Regions from separate parts of the Pseudomonas sp. CBS genome, predicted to be linked through region 2. Evidence: riboswitches for the same ligand, from Rfam matches in the RefSeq annotation. Region 2 holds a riboswitch; the other holds the start of a gene.

Region 1 (5,189 bases), 1.5 Mb from region 2:
TCGTGCTGGCCACGACATTGGTTTTGCGATTGAGGAAATTGGTGAGGCGCTTCGGTCGTGAATTATTCAGCCAGTTTTTTGAATTGCCTCGCCAACTCCAACACGACTCGGCCGCTATTCGCAGTGGGCACCAAATGGGTAAACGGAATATCGATCATCCGGTTCTCCCGCACCGCCCGCAAACGCGACAGCACCGGGTCGGTGGTCAGCAACTGACGTTTGCGGCTGGCCGGTGACCACAGCGCATCCGCCAGCAAAATTACATCCGGATCACTCATCAGCAGGGTTTCGCTGCTCACGGTGACGCGGTATTGGTTGATCCCGGCGAATAAATTGCGCGCACCAGCAGCCGCCACCAACGTGGTGACGAACCCACGCCGGCCTTCGCTGTCCAGCCCGTTGACCTCACTGTCCAGGTAGAACACCGACAGCGGTTTACCTTCGCCCGCCAGGGCCTGGGCACTGGCCAGGTCGGCGTCCATGGCATCGCTCAACGCCCGTGCCCGTTGCTGTTTGTGCACCAGGGCGCCGAGGGTAAACAGGTCGTTGCGAATATGCCCGAAGTAATCCAGCGAGTGCCCGTCGCACGCCGACTCCAGCAAGTACGACCCAACCCCGTTGCCTGCCAACCCTGTGCGGGAAGTAATGCCGGCGCCAAAGGCAGTGGCGAATCCACCGACCACCAGATCCGGTTTCTGCGCATAGAGCACTTCGCTGGACGGGTACTTGGACGCAATCACCGGCACGCCGAAATACTCGCCGTGTCGGTGGGCCACACCGTTGTCATCCAGATACGCCACGCCCACCAATGCCGTACCGACATCCAGCGCCAATAACAGGTCGGCCGCATGCTGGTTGAGGGCCACGATGCGCGAGGGCGGTGAGTGGGTGGCCGTCCAGTCCTGGTTGCAGTTGCGATAACGGTCCGCCAGCGCCAACGATGGGCAGAGCAGGGCGCCCAACAGCAACCACGACGCTTTCATGGGCGCTCCTTGATCAGCAAATCCTCGACGACTTCGCCGCCCACCAGGTGCACTTCCACCAGCCGTTGCACATCTGCGTTGCTGTGCACGCCGTACCAGCACGTGTCCGGGTACACCGTCACAATCGGGCCCAGGTTGCACGGGAACTGGCAGTGGGTGCGGGTCAACAGCACGCCGCCAGGTTTTTCGATGCGATCGTGTGCCAGCAGGTGGCGGCGCAGGGTTTTCCATAATTGCAGCGCGCCACGCTGGGTGCAGCGCGGGCCGGTGCACAGGAACACGTGACGGGCGTGGTCAGGCACATGGGACCAGTCCGGATGAGTTTCCACGGGCGTACTCATCAGAAGCGATACGTGTAGCGTACTTCGGAGGTGAACGGCCGCCCGAGGTTGTCGACGTTGCTGGCGCGGCTGGTGACGTAATCGCGGTCGAACAGGTTCTCTACCAGCAGGCTGACGCGGTGTTGGTGGGCGTTGTCGAGGTAGCGATAGGCGTCGGCGTCGACCACGGTGTAGTTGCCGTACTCGACCTTTTTCGAGCTGACAATATCGCCGATGTAACGCACGGCAGTACCGACGCCCCATAGGCGGTCCACCGATTCATAGCCGACCCGCGAGCGGGCGAAGAAGCCGGGAATATCGTTGAGGGTGACACCCGCGCGGGACTCGGTGAGGTTGCGGGTCATGTCGGCCTGCACGCTCCATTGCTCGTTTAGTTGCAGCTTGGCGTCGGCCTCGAAACCGCGCATCTGGATCTGCCCCTGGCCGTTGACCCACTGGATATCGTCCAGGGTGATCAGGTCGGTGATCTTGCGCTTGAACAGCGTCACGCTGGCGCTGAAGTCCCGCGCCAGCAGGCTGCCCTTATAGTCGATGCCCAGTTCGGCGTTGCGGCTCTTCTCCGGCTTGAGGTTGCGGTTGCCTTTCTCATCGTCTTCGTTGACGAACAGTTGCTCGGCATTCGGCAGTTTGTAGGCGGTGCCGTATTGGCCGCGCAGGGCCCAGTTGTCGTTGAGGTCGTAGAGCGAAGTAAGCATGCCGACGGTGGCGCTGTCGCCGCCGCTCATGGCTTCGTGGCGTACGCCGATGCTCGGGTGCCAGTTCGGCAACGCCTCGATAGTCGGGCGCAGTTGGGTGTACAGCGCGTGGGCCTGGGCCTTGTTGTCGTCGATGATCAATACATCGTCCTGGCCCTTGAACCACTGGTTGTCGGAACCGAATACCAGCACATGCTCACCGGGCAACACGGCCTTGCCTTCGGCCTGCACGCCCCAGTCGGTGAAGCCCCAGTAGTCGTTGTGGTTGATGACCTTGGTGCCGCCGCCTTCGACATTGTTGAGACGGGTGAAGCGCGTGTCCCAATCGTTGATATGCCCTTTGACGAAGTAGCTCAGGCGCTCGTTGATGGTTTGCTCGAAGGTCGCCGTAGCGATTTGTTGTACGCGGTCGTTGGTGGTCTTGTGGTTGTCCACCGGGCGGGCGAAATCGAGGTTGGCGTCGGCGTATTGGTAAAACAGTTCCAGGCGCGTGTCATCGCCAAACGACTGGATCGCCTTGGTGCCGAAGGTGGTGACTTCGTAGGAGCGCTTCTTGTCGGTGACATTTTTCATGTCGCGGTTGCGAAACGGCTGGTAGCCCTCGGAGGCGTTGCGGCTGACGTAGGCCAGCAAGCCGAGGTCGCCAAATCCGTTATTGAAAATCTTCTCGACCCGGGCGTCGCCGGTGGTGCCGCCGAAGGTGTCGGCACCCAGGTTCACCTCGCCGGACGCCTCGCGGGTTTGCGGGCTGCGGGTGACGATGTTGATCACCCCCGACACCGCCTGGGTGCCGAACAGCAGGCTCTGGCCACCCTTGAGCACTTCGATGCGCTCGATGGCGTTGGCGGGCAGGGTGTCCAGGTACAGGCCGCCGTACAGGCGGTTGTTCAGGCGCACGCCGTCCAGCAGGATCAGCGTGTCGTCGTTGCGCCCACCCAGCAGGGAATAAGTGCCGTAGTCGAACGGGCCATTCTTGGGTGCCACGTACAGGCCGGGGATGAACATCTGCATCACGCGCGACACATCGGCGGCGGGGCCGGCGCGTTCAATCTGTTCGCGGGTGACGATCTCAACCTTGCTGCCGTACTGGGCCATATCGGCCACGGTGGTAGACTCCACCGACGGTGCGGAAACGTTGAGTTGCTTGAGTTCCAGGGTGTTGTCGTCGGCCAGCAGCAGGGGGCTGAACAGGCAGCCGAACAACAGGCCGGGCACAGGAGTCTTGAAAGGTCGAATCATAGTCTTCTCGGAAAAGTATCTTTCGCGAAAAGCACGCACGAGTAGGCACCGAGCACACGCCAATACCGGCCCATGCCCGCCCACCGCAGGATTTTGCCAAACAGAATTCCAGGCCGGTCTCCGGGCTCACGCGTATGGACGCCTTCACCTTCCCATGGCGCGCAGGCCACAGTGGTGTGTCGAAGGGGTCACGCGTCTACCGTTGCGGGGGCAGCACCGGACTGGCTCAAAAAAAGAGCGGCACCGGTTTCCCGTTTCACCCCAAGCACGGCGGCAGGGGGCACCTGAAACAGGCCGGCATCTGAACATTCGAAAGACCGTTCGTCAACTTGGCGGGGACTTTTCCGGTGGCTGCATGGGAAGCGACTGACGGATATTGCCAGAAAATTCCCACAGGAGTACAAATGTACTCCATGACGACTCTAACGCCCCGCCGTACCGCCATCCTGACCTTTATCCGCGACCGTATCGCGCAGCAAGGCCAGTCTCCCAGCCTCGCCGAGATCGCCGAGGCGTTCGGCTTTGCCTCCCGCAGCGTGGCGCGCAAGCATGTGCTGGCGCTGACCGAGGGCGGTTTTATCGAGGTCAACCCCAACCAGGCGCGCGGCATTCGCCTGCTCAATCAGCCGGCGCGGCCGGAGCTGCTGGACATCCCGGTACTCGGCCGGGTGGCCGCCGGCTTGCCCATCGGCGCTGACGCTGAGGTGCACAACCGCCTCTTACTCGACCCGGCCATGTTCGCGAAAACCCCGGATTACCTGCTGCGGGTGCAGGGCGATTCGATGATCGAAGACGGCATCCTCGATGGCGACCTGGTGGGCGTACGTCGCAGTGCCGAGGCCTTGAACGGGCAGATCGTGGTGGCGCGCCTGGACGGTGAAGTCACCATCAAGCGCTTCGAACACGTCGGCGAGCGCGTGCGCCTGCTGCCGCGCAACCCCGCTTATCAACCCATCGTGGTGCGGCCCGATCAGGACCTGGCCATCGAAGGGGTGTTCTGCGGTTTGGTGAGGCAAGGCTGATGGGCGCCGTCGTTGCACTGGACTCGCTGTTCAATGGCGGCCGGGTCTGGAAAGGCCGGCCCGCCGCGCCGCCCGCCAGCGTCCATCCCACCGGGCTTGCGGCCCTGGATGCGGTGCTGCCCAGCGGTGGCTGGCCGGAAGCGGCGTTGAGCGAAATCCTGATGGCGAAGGAGGGCGTGGGCGAGTTGCAACTGGTGTGGCCGACCCTGGCGCGGTTGTCGGCGGCCGGCGAGCGCATCGTACTGGTGGCGCCGCCTTACACGCCGTACCCCCACGCCTGGCAAAACGCCGGGGTGGATGTACGCCAGCTTTCCGTGATCCAGGCCGATGAACGTGACGCCCTGTGGGCCGTTGAGCAATGCCTGCGCTCCGGCAGTTGTGGCGCGGTGCTGTGCTGGCCGCGCAAGGCCGATGACCGCGCCTTGCGCCGCTTGCAGGTGGCGGCGGAAACCGGCCAGACCCTGGCCTTTGCCTGGCGCTCCTTGAACGAGGCTATCAACCCGTCACCGGCCGCGTTGCGCCTGGCGGTGGAGGCGAGCCCTGCGCAAGTGCGGGTGCTCAAGTGCCGGGGCGGCCTGGCCCATCCCGCGCCCATTGCGCTTGGGCACTGAGGTTGGCATGCGCTGGGTGTGTATTGTCTTCCCGCAATTGGCGCTGGACGGGGTGCTGCGTCTGCGCCCCGAACCGGATCAGGCGTTGGCCCTGTTGGCCGGCACGCCGCAGCGGCGGGTGCTGCAAACCGTCAATGAGGCCGCGCGCAAACTCGGCCTGCGCCCGGGCCAATCCCTGACGGCAGCCCATGCCTTGACCAAGGCCTTTGCCTGCGCCGAATACGAGCCGGCACAGATCGAATACTGGCAGCAATTTCTCGCCGCCTGGGCCTACCGTTTCAGCTCCCAGGTCAGCCTG
Region 2 (5,189 bases):
CGCACGCCCATCAGCGCCATGGCCTGGGCAATGTCGTCGCCGCCGGTGCGCATGGTGGCAGTGCCCCACACCGACAGGCCGAGCTGGCGCAAGTGGTCGCCATGATCCTGCAGGTGACGCTCAAGAATCAGGTTCGCCGACTGGAAGCCGATGCGCCAGGCAGTGGTGGTGGGCAGGTTGCGCACATCCACCGAGAAAAAGTTACGACCGGTAGGCAACACGTCCAAGCGGCCCCGGCTCGGCGCACCGCTGGGCCCGGCCGGGACGAAACGCCCGCTCAATGCGTCCAGCAACCCGCGCATTTCCGCCAGGCCGCAGGCATCCAGGCGCGGCGCGACGACGATGCGCAGGCTCTCGATCACCGACTTGACGTCTTCCCAACCGGGCTCTTCAAGCTGCTCCACCGCACCTTCCAGGGCCTGCTCGATCAGGCGCGCGGCATACAGCTCCAAGCGTTCACGGGTGTCGCCGGCGGTGCGCCACAATTGCGTGTCGATCTTCTGCAACACCAATGGACGGCGCCCGGTCCACGGCTCGGCCAGGGCACAGTCCAGCGGATCGAAACCCAGCTCAAAAGCCTTGGCCAATACCCGCAGCAGGCTCGATTGCGGCCCCCGGCCATCGCCACGCGGAATGCGCAGCAAGGCCAGCAAGGTGTCGATGCGCAACCGGCCCTCGGGCGACTCACCAAAGATGTGCAGGCCATCGCGAATCTGCGACTCCTTCAAGTCACACAGGTAAGTGTCCAGCCGCGGCAGCCAGATCGCCGCATCGGCGTCGCTGTCGAGGTTTTCGTCCAGGGCCAGTTCCTGGTCGATACGGGTTTCCCGCACCAGCTTGAGGATGTCCTTTTGCAGCTCGCGGGCCCGTCGTGGGTCAAGCAGTTGTGCCTCGTAATACTCGTCGGCCAGCAGCTCCAGGTCGCGCAACGGTCCGTAGGTTTCGGCGCGGGTCAGCGGCGGCATCAGGTGATCGATGATCACCGCCTGGGTGCGGCGCTTGGCCTGGGCGCCCTCGCCCGGGTCGTTGACGATAAACGGGTAGATATTCGGCAACGGCCCCAGCAATGCGTCCGGCCAGCAGTTTTCGGAAAGCCCGACGCCCTTGCCCGGCAGCCACTCCAGGTTGCCGTGCTTGCCAACGTGGATCACGCCGTGGGCGCCGTAGGTCTGGCGCAACCAGAAGTAGAACGCCAAGTAACCGTGGGGTGGCACCAGGTCCGGGTCGTGATAAACGGCACTGGCGTCGACCTGGTAACCCCGGGCCGGCTGGATGCCGACGAAGGTCAGGCCCAAACGCAGGCCGGCAATCATCATGCGGCCGTCGCGGAACATCGGATCGGTATGAGGTGTGCCCCAGCGTGCCAGAACCGCTTGGCGGTTAGACTCGGGCAAGCGGTTGAACATCGCTTCGTAGTCGTCGAGCGCCAGGCTTTGGTGACACGGACGCAGGTCGAGGCTGTCCAGGTCGTTGCTGACACCGCCCAACAGTTCCTGGATCAGCGCCGTGCCGCTTTCCGGCAACACGTCGGGCAGCGGATAACCTTCGGTCTTTAATGCGCGCAAGATGTTCAGCGCAGCGGCTGGCGTGTCGAGCCCCACACCATTGCCGATACGCCCATCCCGGGTCGGGTAGTTGGCGAGGATCAGCGCGATGCGTTTTTCGCCATTCGGCACCCGCGCCAGTTCGACCCAACGCCGCGCCAGTTCGGCGACAAAGTCCATGCGTTCCGGCTGCGCGCGATAGCACACCACATCCGACTGGCTGCGCTCGCTGCGCCAGGCCAGGTCTTTGAAGCTGATGGGCCGGCTGATGATGCGCCCGTCCAGTTCCGGCAACGCGATGTGCATCGCCAGGTCCCGGGGGCCGAGGCCTTGCTCGCTGGCCTGCCAGCCGGGCTCGTTGTCCTGGGCGCAAATCGCCTGGATCACCGGGATATTGCGGCGAAACGGCCGCAGGTGCGGGGCTTCGGGGCTGGATTGGGCAAAGCCGGTGGTGTTCAGAATCACCGAGGCGTGCACCTCGTCCAGCAAATCCTCGACCACGGTCAGGCAACCGGGCTCTTTCAAACTGGCCACCGCCATCGGCAGCGGGTTGAGACCCGCGGCCTGCAAGCGCTGGCAAAAAACATCGATAAAGCCGGTGTTGGCCGCCTGCAAATGGGAGCGGTAGAACAGCACCGCCGCCACGGGAAAATCAGCTTGCCAGTCAGCCTGCCAATCGTTGAGACGGGCATTGGCTTTATGCGGGTGATAAATCGCCGTGCGCGGCAGGGTTTGCGGCTCGCTCCAGGCGTAATCGCGGCCAAGGTAGCCGGCGGCCAGGCAACGATAGAAATCCAGCGCATTACCCAAACCACCCTGGCGCAGGAAGTGCCAGAGCCGGTCACGTTCCTCGGCACCCACGGTGCTGAGGCCACTGAGTTCCGGGTCCGGGCGATCATCCCCCGGCACCAGGATCAGCTGCACGCCGCGCTCGGCCAACTCCACCAGGCGCTCGATACCGTAGCGCCAATAACCGATGCCGCCGTGCAGCGAAATCAGGATGACCTTGGCGTGACGCAGCACCTCGTCCACATACAGGTCGACCGAAGCATGGTTCTGCACCTGCATCGGGTTGGCCAGGCGCAGGCTCGGGTAATCCTCGGGCAACTGCTGGGCCGCTTCGGCCAGCAGCGCCAGGCTGGAATCACCGCTGCACAGGATCACCAGCTCGGCGGGGGTTTGCCCAAGGTCGGCGATGTTGTCATCCGAAACGAAACCGCCGGGCTGAGTCCTGAGCAGGTGCATGGGTTAAACGCTGAGGGCGGCGCGCAGTTGCGCTTCAAGCAAGGCGGCGTCCAGTTCCTGGCCGATCAGCACCAGGTGCGTGGCGCGGGGCTCATCGGCGCGCCAGGCGCGGTCGAAGTGCTTGTCGAAACGCGTGCCCACGCCCTGGATCAGCAGGCGCATCGGTTTGTTCGGGATCGCCGCGAAACCCTTGACCCGCAGGATGCCGTGCTTGACCACCAGTTGCGTCAAAGCGTCCAGCAGCAGGCTTTCGTCGGCTTGGGGCAGTTCGATGGAGATGGAATCGAAGGCGTCGTGGTCATGCTCGTGGTTAAGGGGGTCTTCACCTTCGTGGTGATCGTGATGGCTGTGGCGACCGTCGATGTGTTCTTCGGAGCCCGCGCCCAGGCCGATCAACACGTCCAGCGGCAGGCGACCGCTGCTGGCTTCAATGATTTTGACCGCCGGCGGCAGTTCTTCAGCCACTTCCAGGCGCACACGGGCCAGGTCTTCAGGGCTGATCAGGTCGGACTTGTTGAGGATCACCAGGTCGGCGCTGGCCAGTTGGTCGGCGAACAGCTCGTGCAGTGGGGATTCGTGGTCCAGGTTCGGGTCGAGCTTGCGCTGAGCGTCGACCTGGTCCGGGAAGGCGGCGAACGTGCCGGCGGCCACGGCTGGGCTGTCGACCACGGTGATCACGGCGTCAACGGTGCAGGCGCTGCGGATTTCCGGCCACTGAAACGCCTGGACCAAGGGTTTTGGCAGGGCCAGGCCCGAGGTTTCGATGAGGATATGGTCGAGGTCGCCGCGACGGGCCACCAGTTCGCGCATCACCGGGAAGAACTCTTCCTGGACCGTGCAGCACAGGCAGCCATTGGCCAATTCGTAGACGCGGCCGTTCGCCTCTTCTTCGGTACAGCCGATGGAGCATTGCTTGAGGATTTCACCGTCAATGCCCAGCTCGCCGAACTCGTTGACGATCACCGCGATGCGGCGCCCCTGGGCGTTATCCAGCATGTGGCGCAGCAAGGTGGTCTTGCCCGAGCCGAGGAAGCCGGTAACGATGGTGACGGGGAGTTTGGCCAGTGTTTTCATCGGATGCCCTTTGGGGCGGGCATACGGGACGAGTGGCCCTGCGCGGGTGCGCAGAAGCAGAATTCGCCACCGGATCACCCCGCCCGGTTGAAGTAGAAAATCGGTTGCGAGGCAGGTCTCCTGGCTTGGGGCTTGCCGGCGGTGAGGCCGGCGCTGGCTGCGCCTTCCCGCCTTGTTCAGGCAGTGGCGTGGCAGTCAGATAAACCCTTTACAGTTGCGGGGGCAGCCGCGGCATTGACCGCGTTCCCTTCTTAGCTTCGGCCTGGGCCGAAGAACCTCGAAGGTGCAAGGCTACGCAGTGCGCAGGGACGGGTCAATGTCCGAGCGTTTGGCGCGAAGCAGCGCCAGGCGCTCCAGCATGCCCTCGCTGGCGGCAGGCCCGGCTTGAACGCTGCATTGCTCGACGGACACGCGCGCGCCGTCGGCGTCCACCACCGCCACTTCCACCGGGCGCCGGGTTTCCCGGTCGACCAATTGCAGGCTTTCACCTTCGTTGGCGAAATGGCGGTTGCCCCAACCGACGAACGCCATGATCACCACCCGGAAATCCTCGCCGACCGGCGTGGGCACGTACTCGAAACGTGGCGGCCGCTCGCTGTATTGCCGGCGCTCCAACAGCCCCGCGTCCACCAGGCTGTTGAGCCGGCGAGTCAGCATGTTCGGAGCGATTCCCAGGCTCTGGGAAAACTCGTCGAAACGGCGCAGGCCCTGCAGCGCGTCGCGCATGATCAGGATGCTCCACCACTCGCCTACCCGCTCCACTCCACGGGCTACCGGGCATTCGGCATTCACCAGCGACTTACGTTGCATTGCAGTTCCTCTGTGGGGCGGCTACGGAAATTTAAGCTATCGGATGTTACTTTCATAATGATAGCTTCGTCCATGCAATGCTACCAACCTGAAATTTGCGGAGCTAAGCGATCATGAGTAAGCGAATTGTTGTGACCGGCATGGGTGCAGTGACCCCGCTGGCAACCGGCGTGGAAAAGACCTGGAAGCGCCTGCTGGCCGGTGAATCCGGGATTCGCAGGCTACCCGAGGCATTGATCGGCGACCTGGCAATCAGCATCGGCGGCCAAGTGCTCGACCGCACCCAAGACCCTGAAGCCGGCTTTGACCCGGACACTGTCATCCCGGCCAAAGAACAACGCAAGATGGACCGGTTCATCGTGTTTGCCCTGGCCGCCGCGCAAGAGGCCCTGGCCCAGGCGGGCTGGAGTCCGAAAACGCCCTCGCAGCAGGAACGTACTGCGACCATTATCGCTTCCGGCGTGGGTGGTTTTCCCGCGATTGCCGAGGCCGTCCGAACGGCTGACAGCAAAGGAC

Evidence for each region. A riboswitch is a leader RNA that binds a small molecule or an ion and turns the genes downstream of it on or off. The one in region 2 is predicted to bind cobalamin.
Region 1: linked by a shared signal. The riboswitch ahead of NVB75_RS06935 (TonB-dependent siderophore receptor) and the one ahead of cobW (cobalamin biosynthesis protein CobW) in region 2 are both predicted to bind cobalamin.

What each region holds. Positions count from the first base shown of each region.
Region 1 is NZ_CP102929.1:1,532,025-1,537,213, reverse strand. It holds gene NVB75_RS06950 (hypothetical protein) at 1-61, shown strand, start outside; gene NVB75_RS06945 (ABC transporter substrate-binding protein) at 63-983, opposite strand; gene NVB75_RS06940 (ferredoxin) at 980-1,312, opposite strand; gene NVB75_RS06935 (TonB-dependent siderophore receptor) at 1,324-3,258, opposite strand; cobalamin riboswitch at 3,352-3,561, opposite strand; gene lexA (transcriptional repressor LexA) at 3,663-4,280, shown strand; gene imuA (translesion DNA synthesis-associated protein ImuA) at 4,280-4,891, shown strand; gene NVB75_RS06920 (DNA polymerase Y family protein) at 4,899-5,189, shown strand, end outside.
Region 2 is NZ_CP102929.1:59,925-65,113, reverse strand. It holds gene cobN (cobaltochelatase subunit CobN) at 1-2,789, opposite strand, end outside; gene cobW (cobalamin biosynthesis protein CobW) at 2,793-3,863, opposite strand; cobalamin riboswitch at 3,956-4,158, opposite strand; gene NVB75_RS00205 (helix-turn-helix domain-containing protein) at 4,155-4,673, opposite strand; gene fabF (beta-ketoacyl-ACP synthase II) at 4,787-5,189, shown strand, end outside.